2 linked regions of the Pararhizobium capsulatum DSM 1112 genome follow. The protein of the gene in region 2 interacts with the protein of the main gene of each other region in a pairwise test. Links are inferred from orthologs where the notes say so. Each region holds a gene or a part of one and is shown on either strand. Other genes may lie near its edges.

What was found. Proteins that work in one complex are often made in the same cells at the same time.
Region 1: the proteins of QO002_RS01585 (region 2) and def interact in binary tests that used the Escherichia coli proteins (3 or more experiments, as listed by UniProt). The link is inferred for Pararhizobium capsulatum DSM 1112 from one-to-one orthologs.

The regions. Positions count from the first base shown.
Region 1 is NZ_JAUSVF010000001.1:927,157-934,166, reverse strand. Bases 3,161-6,010 are described here. They hold def (peptide deformylase), read right to left. Parts: upstream 4,923-6,010; coding sequence 4,398-4,922; downstream 3,161-4,397. Other genes in these bases: QO002_RS04360 (DNA recombination protein RmuC), read left to right, coding at 5,065-6,010; fmt (methionyl-tRNA formyltransferase), read right to left, coding at 3,369-4,304; truA (tRNA pseudouridine(38-40) synthase TruA), read right to left, coding at 3,161-3,369. In the rest of the region: dapD (2,3,4,5-tetrahydropyridine-2,6-dicarboxylate N-succinyltransferase), read left to right, coding at 1-304; QO002_RS04390 (DUF805 domain-containing protein), read left to right, coding at 309-698; dapE (succinyl-diaminopimelate desuccinylase), read left to right, coding at 840-2,033; QO002_RS04380 (hypothetical protein), read left to right, coding at 2,020-2,616; more of truA, read right to left, coding at 2,626-3,160; more of QO002_RS04360, read left to right, coding at 6,011-6,258; QO002_RS04355 (ribokinase), read left to right, coding at 6,342-7,010. UniProt on the Escherichia coli protein: Removes the formyl group from the N-terminal Met of newly synthesized proteins. Requires at least a dipeptide for an efficient rate of reaction. N-terminal L-methionine is a prerequisite for activity but the enzyme has broad specificity at other positions.
Region 2 is NZ_JAUSVF010000001.1:336,267-344,561, reverse strand. Bases 724-3,618 are described here. They hold QO002_RS01585 (aspartate-semialdehyde dehydrogenase), read right to left. Parts: upstream 2,741-3,618; coding sequence 1,706-2,740; downstream 724-1,705. Other genes in these bases: QO002_RS01580 (alkaline phosphatase), read left to right, coding at 3,143-3,618; QO002_RS01590 (lytic murein transglycosylase), read right to left, coding at 724-1,496. Outside these bases: QO002_RS01595 (carbonic anhydrase), read left to right, coding at 1-605; more of QO002_RS01590, read right to left, coding at 675-723; more of QO002_RS01580, read left to right, coding at 3,619-4,900; QO002_RS01570 (ABC transporter ATP-binding protein), read left to right, coding at 5,466-6,155; QO002_RS01565 (ABC transporter permease), read left to right, coding at 6,152-7,402; QO002_RS01560 (MFS transporter), read left to right, coding at 7,593-8,295.

The sequences.
Region 1 (7,010 bases), 590 kb from region 2 along the record:
CGAGGACAATTGCTTCATCGGCGCCCGCTCGGAAGTGGTCGAAGGCTGCATCGTGCGTGAAGGTTCCGTGCTCGGCATGGGCGTGTTCATCGGCAAGTCGACCAAGATCGTCGACCGCGCCACTGGCGAGATCACCTATGGCGAAGTGCCGCCCTACTCCGTTGTAGTCGCGGGCTCGCTTGCTTCCGGCAACACCATGGGCAATGGCCAGCCGGCCCCGAACCTCTACTGCGCCGTCATCGTCAAGCGCGTCGACGAAAAGACCCGCTCGAAGACCGGCATCAACGAACTTCTCCGGGATTAGCAGGATGGCAGCCGCGGCATCGGAAAAGTCCATGCAGTGGCTGTTTTTCAGCCCCTCCGGCCGGATCAGCCGCCAACCCTATATTCTGGGCTGGCTGTTCTGGCTGGTGATCCTCAGCTTTGCCATGGCGCGGATCCTGGCGAATGAAAACAACCAGGGCGCATTGATGATCTGGTTGGTGCTGAGCGTTATCGTCGGCGTTGCCGCCACGGCATCCACCTTCCTGATCACCATCAAGCGGCTGCACGATATCGGGCAGTCGGGCATGCTGGCGCTTTTTATCTTCCTGCCGGTGGTCAGCCCGTTGATGTTCCTTGCACTCTGTTTCTGGCCGGGACAGGCGGAGGCAAACGAATATGGCGCCCGCACGAACGAACCTTCCGGAACGCTCTGAGCTTTTTTGCTTTTCGCATTTCTTCCTTACGGCAGCGACGGCAATTTGTCCCAGGCATGGATAAGGGCAGAACGCCTGCAGGACGGTGACAGGCCGACGGGGATGGGCTAAACATTCGGCGAAAAACAACAGGCTTCAGCAATGTCCTCCACTGACCCTATCGCCAATCTCGCCACGCTCATCCGCTGCCCGTCCGTTACGCCTGCGGAAGGCGGCGCGCTTTCTGCGCTGGATGCTATGCTCGCTCCGCTCGGTTTCAAGATCGATCGGGTGATGGCGAAGGATGAGAACACCCCGGATATTGAAAACCTCTACGCGCGTCTCGGCAATGATGGTCCTCATCTTCTGTTTGCCGGTCATACCGATGTCGTGCCGGTTGGCAACGAGGCTGACTGGTCACGTCCGCCCTTTGCCGCAGATATCGCCGACGGCGAAATGTATGGCCGCGGCGCGGTCGATATGAAGGGTGGGATCGCCTGCTTTGTTGCTGCCGTCGCGCGCCACATCGAAAAGAACGGTGCACCGAAGGGTTCCATCTCCTTCCTGATTACCGGCGACGAGGAAGGGCCGGCGATCAACGGCACGACAAAGCTGCTGGAATGGGCCGCTGACAAGGGCGAGCGCTGGGATGCCTGCCTTGTGGGCGAGCCGACCAACCCGGATCAACTGGGCGACATGATCAAGATCGGTCGCCGCGGCTCTCTCTCGGGCAAGATCACCGTTCATGGCGTACAGGGGCATGCCGCCTATCCGCATCTGGCCGACAATCCGGTGCGCGGCGTGCTGGCCCTCACCAGCGCTCTGATGCACCCGCCCTTCGATGCCGGCACCGACAATTTCCAGCCGTCCAATCTCGAAGTCACGACGATCGACGTCGCCAATAGCGCGGTCAACGTCATTCCCGCCCGTGCGACGGCAAGCTTCAACATCCGCTTCAACGACACGTGGAGCGTGGAAAGCCTGCAGTCTGAAATCCTGGCACGGCTCGACCGCGCCGCACAGGAAAGCCCGCTGCGCGCCGGCCGGGAGCCGGTAAAATACGATATCGTCTGGAGCGAACGGCCGAGCCATGTGTTTCTCACCCACAACGAGGCGCTGATTTCATCGCTGTCAGATGCCGTTGAGGCCGTCGTCGGGCGCCGGCCAAAACTCTCCACCACCGGCGGCACCTCCGACGCCCGCTTCATCAAGGATCATTGCCCGGTCGTCGAGTTCGGGCCTGTCGGTCAAACCATGCATATGGTGGATGAGCGCGTCTCCGTCTCCGATCTGGAAACGCTGACACAGATCTACGAAACCTTTATCGACCGCTGGTTTGGCAATGCCGCAGCTTGAGGAGATCGGCACCTATCTGAAGGGTATCTGGCTGCTGCTCAGCGGCGACAAACGCGGCTTCGACTATCTCGATCTCTCGGCCATCGGCGTCTGGCGCTCCTTTGCATCCATCCTGTGGTGCCTTCCTGCAATGGCGGTAAGCTGGGGAGCGTGGCGGCTCTATTATCTGGCGAACATGCCGCAAGGGACACCTGCGGGGCTGACGTTCATTCTGAAGCTCTTCCTGATCGATCTTTCCGCCTGGGTCCTGCCACTGGCCCTGATCGCGGTGCTTGCCAGGCCGCTCGCCTATAGCGAGATCTTGGCTGATGTGATCGTGACTTCGAACTGGATTTCGTTGCCTATCTTTTACGCCATGGCCGTTCCCGCCGCGATCCGTCTGGTCATTCCCGGCAGTGAAGGGCTGACAGCCTTGCTGTCCTTGGTGACGCTGGTCGTTTCCTTTGCCGCAGTCTTCCGGCTGATAAAGACGATCGCCAGCCCGCATGCGCTGCTGGCATTCGCTCTGACAACACTTTCCATCCTGCCATCGCTGATTATCGGTGAACTGATGCAGCGAGCGCTTGGCCTGTTTCCGGGCTGAGCCTGACGGTTAGTAATCCACCTGCATGAAATAGAGCCCGTCCGGCGGCGCCACCGGGCCGCAGGCCTTGCGGTCTTTCGCTTCAAGAGCCGTACGCACATCCTCAGGCGTCCACTTGCCCTCCCCGGCCAGTTTCAAGGTGCCGGCAAAAGAGCGGATCTGGTTGTGAAGGAAGCTTTGCGCGGTCGCCCTGATCTCGATGATCTCGCCGTCGCGCGTAACATCCAGCCGATCGATTGTGCGCACCGGACTGTTGGCCTGGCAATGGGCCGACCGGAATGTCGTGAAGTCATGCTTTCCGACCAGCATCTGGGCGGCTTCGTGCATTGCCTCGTGATCAAGCGGCTTCACCACCCACCAGGCACGCCGGGCCTCAAGCGCCAATGGCGCGCGTCGGCAGATGATCCGGTAGAGATAATGCCGCCGTAAAGCAGAGAAGCGCGCGTCGAATTCGGGTGATACTTCCGCCGCGTCGAGGATCGACACCTGTTCGCCATTCTGGCCGAGATGGGCATTGAGCGCGTTGCGCAGCGTCTCGCCCTTCCAGCCGCGCTGCAAATCCACATTTGCGACCTGTCCACGGGCGTGGACGCCTGAATCGGTGCGCCCGGCGCCACGGATGGATACGGTCTCACCGGTCAGGCCGAGGATCGCCTTTTCAATGGCGCCCTGTATCGACGGACCGTTGTCCTGCCGCTGCCAGCCGACATAGGCCGAACCGTCATATTCGATGAGCAGACGAAAACGGGGCATCAGGCAAGCCTTGTGCCGGCAGCGATCGGCGTACCACGCCGGAACTCTTCCGCCCCAAGCACCTTGCCACCCGCCTTCTGCAGCCGGGTGAGCCTGACCGATCCCTCGCCGCAGGCAATCGTCAGGTCGTCGAAAAGCACGGTTCCCGCCACGCCACCTGCCGTCTCGACAACCGAGGACAGCACCTTGATCCGCTCTGCCTTGCCGCCGATATCGGCCTCGAACCATGCGCCGGGAAAGGGGGAAAGCCCGCGAATATGGTTGTGCACCTCCTGAGCCGGCCTGGAAAAATCGATGCGGGTCTCCGCCTTCGATATCTTGGCCGCATACAGCGCACCTTCGTCCGGCTGCGGCGTCAGCGGCAGATCGCCGGCTTCCAGCTTGTCCATCGCGTCACGCATCAGGCTCGCCCCGGCCAGCATCAGCTTGTCGTGAAGTTCACCGGCCGTCATCTCCGGCCCGATAGCCACTGCCTTGGTCATCGCGACCGGTCCGGTATCGAGGCCGACATCTATCTTCATGACCATCATGCCGGTCTCATGATCGCCCGCCATGATCGCCCGCTGGATCGGCGCTGCACCGCGCCAGCGCGGCAAAAGCGAGGCGTGGCCGTTGTAGCAACCGAGCCGTGTTCCGTTCAGGATCGCTTCGGGCAGCAGAAGACCATAGGCGACGACGACGGCAACATCGGCGTCAAGAGCGCGAAACTCCTCGCGATCAGCTTCATTCTTGAAATTGAGTGGCGTTCGCACCGGAATGCCGAGCAGTTCAGCGGCCTGATGCACCGGTGACTTCTGAAGATCGAGACCACGACGGCCACCCGGCCGCGGCGGCTGGGTGTAGACCGAAACAATCCTGTGGCCGGCTTGGGCCAGCACCGAAAGCGTCGGCACTGAAAATTCAGGTGTTCCCATGAAGACGATACGAAGCGACACGGCATAGTTCCTTGTGAAGGAAGAAACCCGTCAAGGGTCTTGAACCGCCGCCTCGGCGGCGCAGGATTGGCCCGCCGATAGTGTCCGGCGCGCTCAGATCGCCTTGGCGCCGCGGACCTTGGCTGCCTTGGTGAACTTGCGGATCACCATCTCACGTTTCAGCTTGGAGATATAATCGATGAACAGCAGGCCGTTCAGATGATCGATCTCATGCTGCAGGCAGGTGGCAAGCAGGCCGTCGGCTTCGACGGTGTGGGCCTTTCCATCGCGATCGAGAAAATTGACCGTGATTTCCGCCGGGCGCTCGACTTCCGCGTAGTAGTCCGGGATCGACAGGCAGCCCTCTTCGTAGACCGAGCGCTCCTCGGCTGAGCGGACAATCTCGGGATTGATGAACACCAATGGCTGCTTCTCTTCACCATCCTTGGAAACATCGATCACCAGTATGCGTCTGGGAACGCCGATCTGAATGGCGGCAAGGCCGATGCCCGGCGCATCATACATCGTGTCCAGCATGTCATCTGCCAGGCGGCGAATGTCATCATTGACGGTTTCGACGGGCTTGGAAAGCTCGCGAAGAACCGGATCGGGAAGAATAATGAGCGGCTTAATGGTCATTGGCTCCCATAACCGATCTTGAAGACGGATGGAATTCTCCCTGCGAAGAATTTTTGGCCATCAACGCACTGCGAATGCTGGACTGGCGGCAATGTTCTTGTTTTGATCTGGAAACAATCGAAAAACCTGCTAGTTTTGCGCCATGAATTCGATCTTCAGCACCGACAATCCAGTTTTCATCCTCGGCACCTATCCGATCGGGCCTGATCTCCTGCTTGCCGCGGGGGCGATCCTGCTGGCAGGGCTCGTCCTCAGCATCGTTTTCAGCGCGCGCCGCGAACGGCGGCGGGCGCGCGAAGCGGACGAGCGAATGGCGACACTCGTCGCGGCACAAACGGAAATGCAAGGCCGGATCGCGGCGATGACCGAGGTTTTCGGCACCCGGCAATCCGAACTCAACCAATCGATCAACCAGCGCATCGATGGCATGACCCATCGTCTCGGCGTGTCGATCACCGAGCAGACGAAGGCGACCCACGAAAATCTGCGCCGGCTGCAGGAGCGACTGGCCGTGATCGACACGGCGCAGAACAATATCCAGTCGCTGGCCAAGGACATGGCCGGGCTGCAGCATATCCTCTCCAACAAGCAGACGCGCGGCGCCTTTGGCCAGTCTCGCATGGAGACCATCATCGCCGACGGCCTGCCAATGGGCGCCTATACCTTCCAGCCGACGCTTTCGAACAGTTCGCGACCGGATTGCACCATCCGCATGCCGAACGGTCAGCCCGTGCTTGTGGTCGATGCCAAGTTTCCGCTGGAAAGCTGGAATGCCATCCGCAACGCCGGGAGCGACACTGAGGCGGCGCGGCAGGCCGGCCTGCAGTTTCGCCGAGACATGGAGGTGCATGTCCGCGATATCGCCGGCAAGTATCTGATCGCAGGAGAAACGCAGGAAACGGCCTTTCTCTTCGTGCCTTCCGAATCGATCTTTGCCGAAATCCACGAGCATTTCGAGGCCATCGTGCAGAAGGCGCACCGCGCCCGCATCGTCATCGTTTCGCCCTCGCTTCTGCTGCTGTCGATCCAGGTGATCCAGTCGATCCTGCGCGATGCCCGGATGCGTGAGCAGGCCCATCTGATCCAGGGTGAAGTCATCAGGCTGATGGAGGATCTCGGTCGCCTGGACGAACGCATTCGCAAGTTGCATGGTCACTTCACCTCGGCGCAGAAGGACGTGGACGACATTCTTGTCTCCTCCGACAAGTTGAAGCGCCGCGGCGCCCGTATCGAAGCCCTGGAACTCGACAGCAAACCTGCGTCCTCCGCCCCCGAGTCGCGAACGGCGGAAAATCGTTTCGGCCAGTTGAAGCTGAAGGTGGTTGACGAGGACTGATGCTCTCGGGCAGTGTCCGGCCAAAATCACTGAGCGAAAACGGTGCCTGATGGTGCCGTATCAACACGGCCGGGGAGGCTTTCATGATCACTGTGTTCGGTTCCATCAACATGGACCTGATTGCCACCACCCCGCGCCTGCCGAAACCCGGCGAGACCGTGGCCGGCACCAGCTTTTCTACTGCGGCCGGTGGCAAGGGTGCCAATCAGGCTCTCGCTGCCACGCGTGCCGGCGCCAAGGTGCGCATGGCCGGCGCCGTCGGCTCAGACGCTTTCGCGGCAGATGCGCTGGTGCTGATGAAGGAAGCCGGAACCGACCTTTCGGCGACCAGGACCGTGGATGAGGCCACCGGCACCGCCCATATTCTCGTCGGCGGAGATGGTGAAAACGTCATCGTCGTCGTGGCCGGCGCCAACGGCAAGGTCAGCGACGAAGATGGCCGTGCCGCCGTCGCAGCGATGTCCGCCAACGACACGCTGGTCCTGCAGCTCGAAGTCCCCCCATCCGCGATCGAGACGGCACTCATCGCTGCCCGTCAAGCCGGTATCCGGTCCCTGATCAACATCGCGCCTCTGACGGCTGATGCGGCGCGTCTCGGACGAATGGCCGATATCGTTATTGCCAACGAAACCGAATTCGAACTGCTTGCGGAAAAGAGCGGCCTGTCTGCTGACGAACGCATTGAGGAAATGCGAAGGCTGCAGGGTGAAACCGGGCAGACCATTATCGTCACGCTCGGTGCCGAGGGTGTC
Region 2 (8,295 bases):
ACAATTTCATGAGCGGGCGCTTTAGCGAGCAACAACAGCGCTACAAAGCCCTTGCGGAAACCGGTCAGCAGCCGAAGACGCTGGTCATTGCCTGTTGTGACAGCCGCGCCGCGCCAGAAACCATTTTCGATTCAGGGCCCGGTGAGCTGTTCGTGGTCCGCAATGTGGCCAACATGATGCCGCCCTATGAGCCGGATGGTCATTATCATTCGACGTCGGCAGCGTTGGAGTTCGCTGTCCAGGCGCTCAAGGTACGCGACATCGTCGTCATGGGCCACGGCCGGTGCGGTGGCATCAAGGCAGCGCTTGATCTCGACGCCGAACCGCTGTCGCCGGGTGATTTCATCGGTCGCTGGATGAATCTTTTGAAGCCAGCTGCCGAGCAGATCCAATCGAACAACATCATGACAGCCGGCGAGCGCCAGCGCGCGCTTGAGCGTGTATCGATCCGCCATTCTATCGCCAATCTGAGGACGTTTCCCTGCGTCCAAATCCTTGAGCAGCGGGGGAAACTCAATCTGCACGGAGCCTGGTTTGATATCTCCACCGGCGAACTGTGGGTCATGGATGCTGCCACCGGAGATTTTCGTCGCCCGGGCACGTGAGCGAGCTAAAATACAAAACGCCCGCTTCTCGGCGAAGCAGGCGTTTTTGGCTGTCGGCAGGATAGAGGATCAGCCGCCGTCGATCTGGGCACCCATGATGGCGATCGCCTGCTGGTAGACGCTTGCAGCGTTCCAGCCCTGGATGGCACCGAAGTTCGGCTCGCCCGGCTGATAACCGGCGCCCGGCTGCCAGCCATGGCCGCGCAGGAAGTTGGCCGTAGAGGCAAGTGCATCGGCCTTCGAGCGAACCATATCGATATGACCGCTGCCGTCACCATCGACGCCAAATTTCAGAACATTCGCCGGCAGGAACTGCGTCTGGCCGATTTCGCCGTGGGCGGCACCGCGGGCATCCGGGTTCAGGTTGCCGCGCTGGACGAGGTTGAGGGCTGCATAAAGTTGCTCGGTGAAATAATCAGAGCGGCGGCAGTCATAGGCGAGCGTGCTGACGGCCGAAAGCGTATGTTCCTTGCCCATGAAGCCGCCGAAGCCGGTTTCCATGCCCCATATGGCGATGAGCGGGCCGGCTGGGACGCCATATCGGCTTTCGATCGAGGCGAAGAGTCCGGCATTCTGCGCCTTCATCTTCTTGCCGCGCGAAACGATGGTCGGACCCCCGCGCTTCTGCAGGAACTGGTCGAGTGAAAGCTTGAAGCTCTTCTGGCCACGGTCGGCGCGGATCGTCGCCTTGTTGTAGTTGACGTTGGCGAAGGCTTTGCTGACAACCGAACTGCTGATTCCGTTTGCCGCGGCTTCCGCCTTGAAGTCCTGAACCCAGGCGTCAAAGCCTGCAGCATTGTTTCCGCATTGCGCCGCGGACGCCGATACCGGCATGAAGACGGTAGCAGCAATTGCCGCGAAACCCGCCAGAACGCACTTTGTGTTGTGCATGTAAAACCCCGTCATGGCCAAATTCAAATCATTCCCCGCAAGATGTCAGTCTTTGCGGTTTCTGTCACGCTCACTCGGTTACAACGTTTCACGTGAATCCGATCCATTGTTGCTGCCTGTTCAAGGCAGCGGATACCCTTACGGAAAACCCCGTCGTTCTTTTACGGAACAGACGGGGCTTTTATTGCCATACGCTTCACATTTTATGATCAGGCTGCCTGCTTCTTTGCCTTGATCAAACCGCGATTGACGAGAAGTTCGGCAATCTGGATGGCGTTGAGGGCAGCGCCCTTGCGCAGGTTGTCGGAAACAACCCAGATATTGAGGCCGTTTTCGACGGTTGCGTCTTCACGAATACGCGAAATGTAGGTTGCGTCTTCGCCGGCGCTTTCGTAAGGCGTGATGTAGCCGCCATTCTCATGCTTGTCGATGACGAGGCAACCCGGCGCTTCGCGCAAGATGTCGCGGGCCTGATCAGCCGTGATCTCGTTTTCGAATTCGATGTTGACCGATTCCGAATGGCCGATGAAGACGGGAACGCGAACTGCGGTGCAGGTCACCTTGATCTTCGGATCAAGCATCTTCTTGGTTTCGGCCAGAACCTTCCACTCTTCCTTCGTGTAGCCGTCTTCCATGAAGCTATCGATATGCGGAATGACGTTGAAGGCGATGCGCTTGGTGAACTTCTTCGATTCGATCGGATCGGCAACGAAGACCGCACGGGTCTGGTTGAAGAGCTCGTCCATGCCTTCCTTGCCGGCGCCGGAAACCGACTGGTAGGTCGAGACCACGACGCGCTTGATCTTGGCGAAGTCATGCAGCGGCTTCAACGCGACAACGAGCTGCGCCGTGGAGCAATTCGGGTTGGCGATGATGTTCTTCTTGGTGAATTGGGTAATGGCATCCGGGTTAACTTCCGGAACGATCAGCGGCACTTCGGAGTCGTAGCGCCAGGCGGACGAGTTGTCGATGACGACGCAACCCTGCGCAGCAATCTTCGGGGACCACTTGAGAGAGACGGCGCCCCCGGCGGACATCAGGCAAATGTCGGTGTCGGAAAAGTCATAGTTCTCAAGGTTCTTCACCTTCAGCGTCTTGTCACCGAACGAAACCTCGGTGCCCTGCGAGCGAGCTGAGGCGAGTGCCACCACTTCATCGGCGGGGAAGCCGCGCTCGGAGAGGATATTCAGCATTTCGCGGCCGACATTGCCGGTCGCACCTGCGACTGCGATCTTGAAACCCATTGTCTTGCTCTCTTTCTCTTCTCTCCGCGGGGGCTTTGGGAGAAACCCGCCGATCAAGGACGCGGGCTTCGTGTCCCCGGCCGTGCCGGGGAGAGAGCGGTGGGCCAGAGACGTCAGACAGTTTTCGTCGTCGTTTTGGCCGTAGTTTTGGAATTGCACAGGAAGAAACCATCCCGTTCGGCGTTCATGGCCGGGGCGATCTGCGCAGCGATGGAATATCCAAGACGGTGCATGAGGCGGTTTCCTTTGTGTTGTTGCTCTTAGTAAATTCCACGTAGGAGTCAAGGCATTTCAGGGTTCCGCGGCGCGTGCGTCGATCAAAACTTCAAATGAGTGTCACGTCGCTGTCATACCCTCAGCCTATTTCGGAGCCATCACTTGATGTCAGCGAAAGGGAAACACATGCGCACGATCCTCGCGGCACTTGCCGCCACGACCATCCTCGCCGGTGCTGCACAGGCAACGACCGTTTATCCCCTTGACCGTGCTACAATTCTCGCGGGTTCACCATTCGATTTCAAAGTCGAATTCGACAGTGTGGTGAAGCCGGAAGACGTCAAGGTCACCGTCAATGGCCAGGATTACAAGACTATCCTTGGCAAGGATGCAGAGTTTGTCGCCGAAGAGAAGGGCAAGGAAGACAAGATCCTTGGCTCTGCCCTTATCCTGCGCGGCCTGACCATCCCGACGGAAGGCGCCTACAAGGTTGAAGTCACCAGCGGCTCGGAAACGAAGGCCGTCACCTGGGACGTTTACAACACGGCAGCGACGCCCAAGGCGAAGAACGTCATCTTCATGCTTGGCGATGGCCTCTCCGTCGCGCATCGCACCGCTGCCCGCATCATGTCCAAGGGCATGACCGAAGGTAAGGCCAACGGCCGCCTTAACATGGACGACCTTGACCACATGGCCTTCATCGGCACGTCCTCGACCGAAGCGGTCGCGACCGACAGCGCCAACACCATGTCGGCCTACATGACCGGCCACAAGACGGCCGTCAATGCGCTTGGCGTCTATGCGGACCGCACGCCCGACAGCTTCGACGACCCGAAGGTTGAAACCATTGCGGAAGCTCTTCGCCGTCAGACGAAGAAGTCGATCGGGATCGTCACGACATCGGAACTGCAGGACGCGACGCCCGCTGCCGTCGTTTCCCACACCCGCAAACGCGCCGACAAGCCGGAAATCACCGGGATGATGTTTGACATCAAGCCGGACGTCGTTCTCGGCGGCGGTTCCGCCTACTTCCTCGGCAAGGACACTCCCGGTTCCAAGCGCAAGGACGACAAGGACTACGTCAAACTCTTCCAGGAAGCCGGCTACACGCTCGCCACCAGCAAGAGCGAACTTGAGACCGCCAGTGGCACCAATACCGGCAAGATCCTCGGTCTGTTCCACACAGGTAACATGGATGCGATGCTCGATCGCGGCTTCCTGAAGAAGGGCACCGTCGACAAGTTCCCGGATCAGCCCGGCCTGGTTGACATGACGAAAACCGCCCTCGACCAGCTTTCGAAAAACCCGGACGGTTTCTTCCTGATGGTTGAAGCCGCCAATATCGACAAGATGTCCCACCCGCTGGACTGGGATCGCGCCGTCGTCGAAACCATCGAATTCGACAAGGCGATCGGCGTCGCTCGCGAATTCGCGGCCAAGCACCCGGATACGCTCATCGTCGTCACAGGCGACCACACCCACGGCGTTTCGATCCTCGGCACTGTTGATGACGAGAAGCCTGGTACCGACATGCGCGAAAAGGTCGGCACCTACGCCGCTGCCGGCTTCCCGAACTACACGGATGAGAACGGCGACGGCTATCCGGACAAGATCGATGTGACGCGCCGCCTGTTCCTCAACGCCAACAACGGCCCCGATCACTACGAGACCTTCCGTCCGAAGCTCGATGGCCCGTTCGTTCCGGCGATCCAGAACGAAAAGAAAGAATATATTGCCAACGAAGAGTACAAGACCGTGCCCGGCGCGGTCTTTGTCGAGGGCAACATCCCGCGTGAAGGCGACTCGGGCGTTCACGCGGTTGATGACGTCGTCCTGCAGTCAACCGGCCCGGGGTCGGAAGGCTTCAAGGGCTATATGGAACAGAGCGATGTCTACCATGTACTGGCCGATGCTTTCGCTCTCGGCGCCAAGCAGACGAACTGAGCCGCGATGCTGCGATCCGGCGAACCCTTGCGGTTCGCCGGATATTCTTTTCAGATGGTCACCTTCGATCGTGACCAGACGGAGATGAAGCCATGAATTCGATTTCTTCCCGTTTGCGCAGCCGTCGCGAGGCGCTTGGCCTCTTTGCGGCGCTGCCGCTCCTGTTTTCGAGCAGGCTGACCTGGGCGTCTTCCACCATCAGCTTCGACGAGTTCTACGGGAAATTCGGCGTTCTCGGCCTTGAATTTTCCGACAAGATAAAATCGCTGGCGGGACAAAATGTGTCCATGCGCGGCTTCATGGCGCCGCCCCTGAAGGCGGAGGCGGCCTTTTTTGTCTCACCGAAATCCCGATGTCGCTTTGCCCGTTCTGCTCGTCCGATGCCGACTGGCCGGACAATATTGTCGTCGTCTACCTCGATGAAAAGCAGACCTTCGTGCAGCCTTCCCAGACGATCGAGGTGGAGGGAACCCTTGAATACGGTTCCTGGACGGATCCGGAGACGGGTTTCGTCAGCCTGTTGCGTCTGCGCGGCGCCCAGTACGCGACTGTTTGAGCGTTCAGAATGCTTTCACTGAACGTTGATGCCGTCACTGTCCGTTATCCGGGCCTGTCCTCGCCTGTCCTCGACGTACCATCTCTTTTCATAGCCCCGGGCAGCCGGGTCGTGATCACCGGGGCATCGGGATCGGGAAAGAGCACGCTCGTCAATATCATGACCGGTCTTGAGCGTGTCCGTGACGGGTACGTGCGCTGGGGTGACACCGATATCGCTGTTCTTTCCGAGCGTGCGAGAGATCGCTGGCGAGGCATGAATATCGGCTTGTTCATGCAGGATTTTCATCTCTTTCCAGGTCTCTCCGCCTTCGACAACGTCATGTTGCCGGCGCGACTGTCGCGGGCTGCAAAGAAGGATGATGAAATCCGGGCAAAGTCCCTTCTGCACGAGGTCGGCCTCCAAAGACCGGAGCAATCTGTGGAGACCATGTCGCGCGGTGAGATGCAGCGCGTTGCCATCGCACGCGCTCTGCTGCGACGCCCCTCCATTTTGATCGCCGACGAGCCCACGGCAAGTCTCGATACGGATAGCGCAGATGCTGTCGCGCATTTGCTGCTCGCCCTGTCGCTTGCCGAAGGAAGCACATTGATCGTGGTTTCTCACGATCCGCGACTGACACGTCAGCTCGACCGATGCCTGACATTGGTCGCCGGAAGAATTGCGAGCGACAGTTCGGTTGAGGGGAAAGTGGCATGACCGGCTTTATTCTTGCCGATCTGCGTCGCCTCTGGGCCGGATCACTCGTCGTCGTGCTTCTGATTGCCTTTGCGACGGCCCTGGGCGTCGCGGTGACCCTGCAGGAGCGCTCCTTGCGGCTTGGCAGCGCGCGCGCAGCCGACCATTTCGATCTCGTCGTCGGTGCTCCGGGAAGCGAGACCCAGCTCGTCCTGTCTTCCGTCTTTCTGCAGGCGTCCCCACTGCCGCTTCTGCCGGGTGCGACACTGGCTAAACTGACCTACGATCCAAGAGTTGCCTGGGCAGCTCCCGTCGGTTTGGGAGACTCATTTTCCGGCTATCCCATCGTCGGCACTGCAACGGTCTTGATTTCGGAGCTTTCTTCCATCGACGAAGGACGGATGTTCCGGACTGCCGGCGAGGCGGTCGTCGGCGCCGCCGTCGATTTGCCCATGGGCTACGGCGTCAAGCCGATGCACGGCTCGGCCTATGAAGGCGGAGAGACCCATACGGAATTGTCGTACAGCATCGTCGGGCGCATGAAGCCCACCGGCACCGCGTGGGACAAGGCGATCCTCGTCCCCATCCAGTCGGTGTGGGCGCTTCACGGGCTTGGCGAGCATGACCAACGTGAGGGCGACCACGACGCTGCGCACGGCGAAGAGGAAGCTGCCCACGCCCATGCCCATGTCGATCCGCAATCGCCGGTGTCGGAAAACTGGGATCGGGACGCACCCGGATTGCCGGCAATCCTTGTCAAACCGAAGTCCATCGCCGATGCCTACAAGTTGCGACAGGAATATCGGGGGGGTGGCACGCTCGCTGTTTTTCCTGGTGAGGTTCTGACCGCGCTTTATACGACGCTTGGAGATGCGAAGAAGGTCCTTTCGGCAGTTGCGATCGGCGCGCAGGTCCTGGTCGCTGCGGCGGTTCTTCTGGTTACGGTCGTTCACATCGGTCAACGCAGGCGTCAGATCGGGGCCTTGCGCGCGCTCGGTGCGCCGCAGTCGGCAGTCTTCTCCATTGTCTGGCTTGAGCTTTTCGTGCTGAACGCGATCGGCATCCTTCTCGGCTTCGGCATTGGTTATTTCGCTGCAAAACTGCTTTCGGCCTTGTTTGCAGGGCAAAGCGGGATCACCCTCCCCGTTGCCTTCGCGCAAATCGATCTCGTCAACGCCGGTGCCATACTGTTGTTTGCCGCCATTCTGGCGGTGGTCCCCGCGGTCATTGCCTATCGGCAATCCCCAGCACAGGCCCTGCGAAGCTGAAGGCTCTTGTCGCCCGTTTACCGTAATCATGCCCTTGATATTATACTAAAGTCATAAGCCGAAAGCACTATTAGCGGGATTGGACTTTTCTGCCATCCTGCTCCGGTGGTGCATTTCGTTCGCGACCAGGGAGGGTTGCGAACATCGGGGGTGCGCTCCAACGCCGGTTTCTGAGTGGAGGACTATCGAAATGGCAAATGTAGCGACCGTGGGCGGTGAAAAGGCCGGCCCCATGACAGCAGAGCAAAAGAAGGTGATTTTCGCCTCCTCGCTCGGCACGATCTTCGAGTGGTACGATTTCTATCTCTATGGGTCACTGGCCGTCTATATCGGCGCGACCTTCTTCAGTTCGTATCCCGAAACCACCCGCAACATCTTCGCCTTGCTTGCCTTCGCGGCAGGCTTCCTCGTTCGTCCGTTCGGTGCACTTGTGTTCGGGCGTCTCGGCGATCTCGTCGGCCGCAAATATACCTTCCTCGTCACCATCCTGATCATGGGTCTATCGACCTTCCTCGTCGGCATCCTGCCCGGCGCGGCGTCGATCGGCATTGCCGCTCCAATTCTCCTGATTGCGCTGCGCATGCTGCAGGGTCTGGCGCTCGGTGGTGAATATGGCGGTGCTGCGACCTACGTGGCCGAGCACGCGCCCCAGGGTAAACGAGGTTATTTCACCTCATGGATCCAGACCACGGCGACGCTCGGTCTCTTCCTGTCGCTGGTGGTTATCGTTGCTGTTCAGATGATCTTGGGCAAGGAAGCATTCGCCGCCTGGGGCTGGCGCATTCCGTTCCTGCTCTCCTGCATCTTGCTCGGCGTTTCCGTCTGGATTCGCTTGAAGATGAATGAATCACCCGCTTTCAAGAAGATGAAGGAAGAAGGCAAGGGCTCCAAGG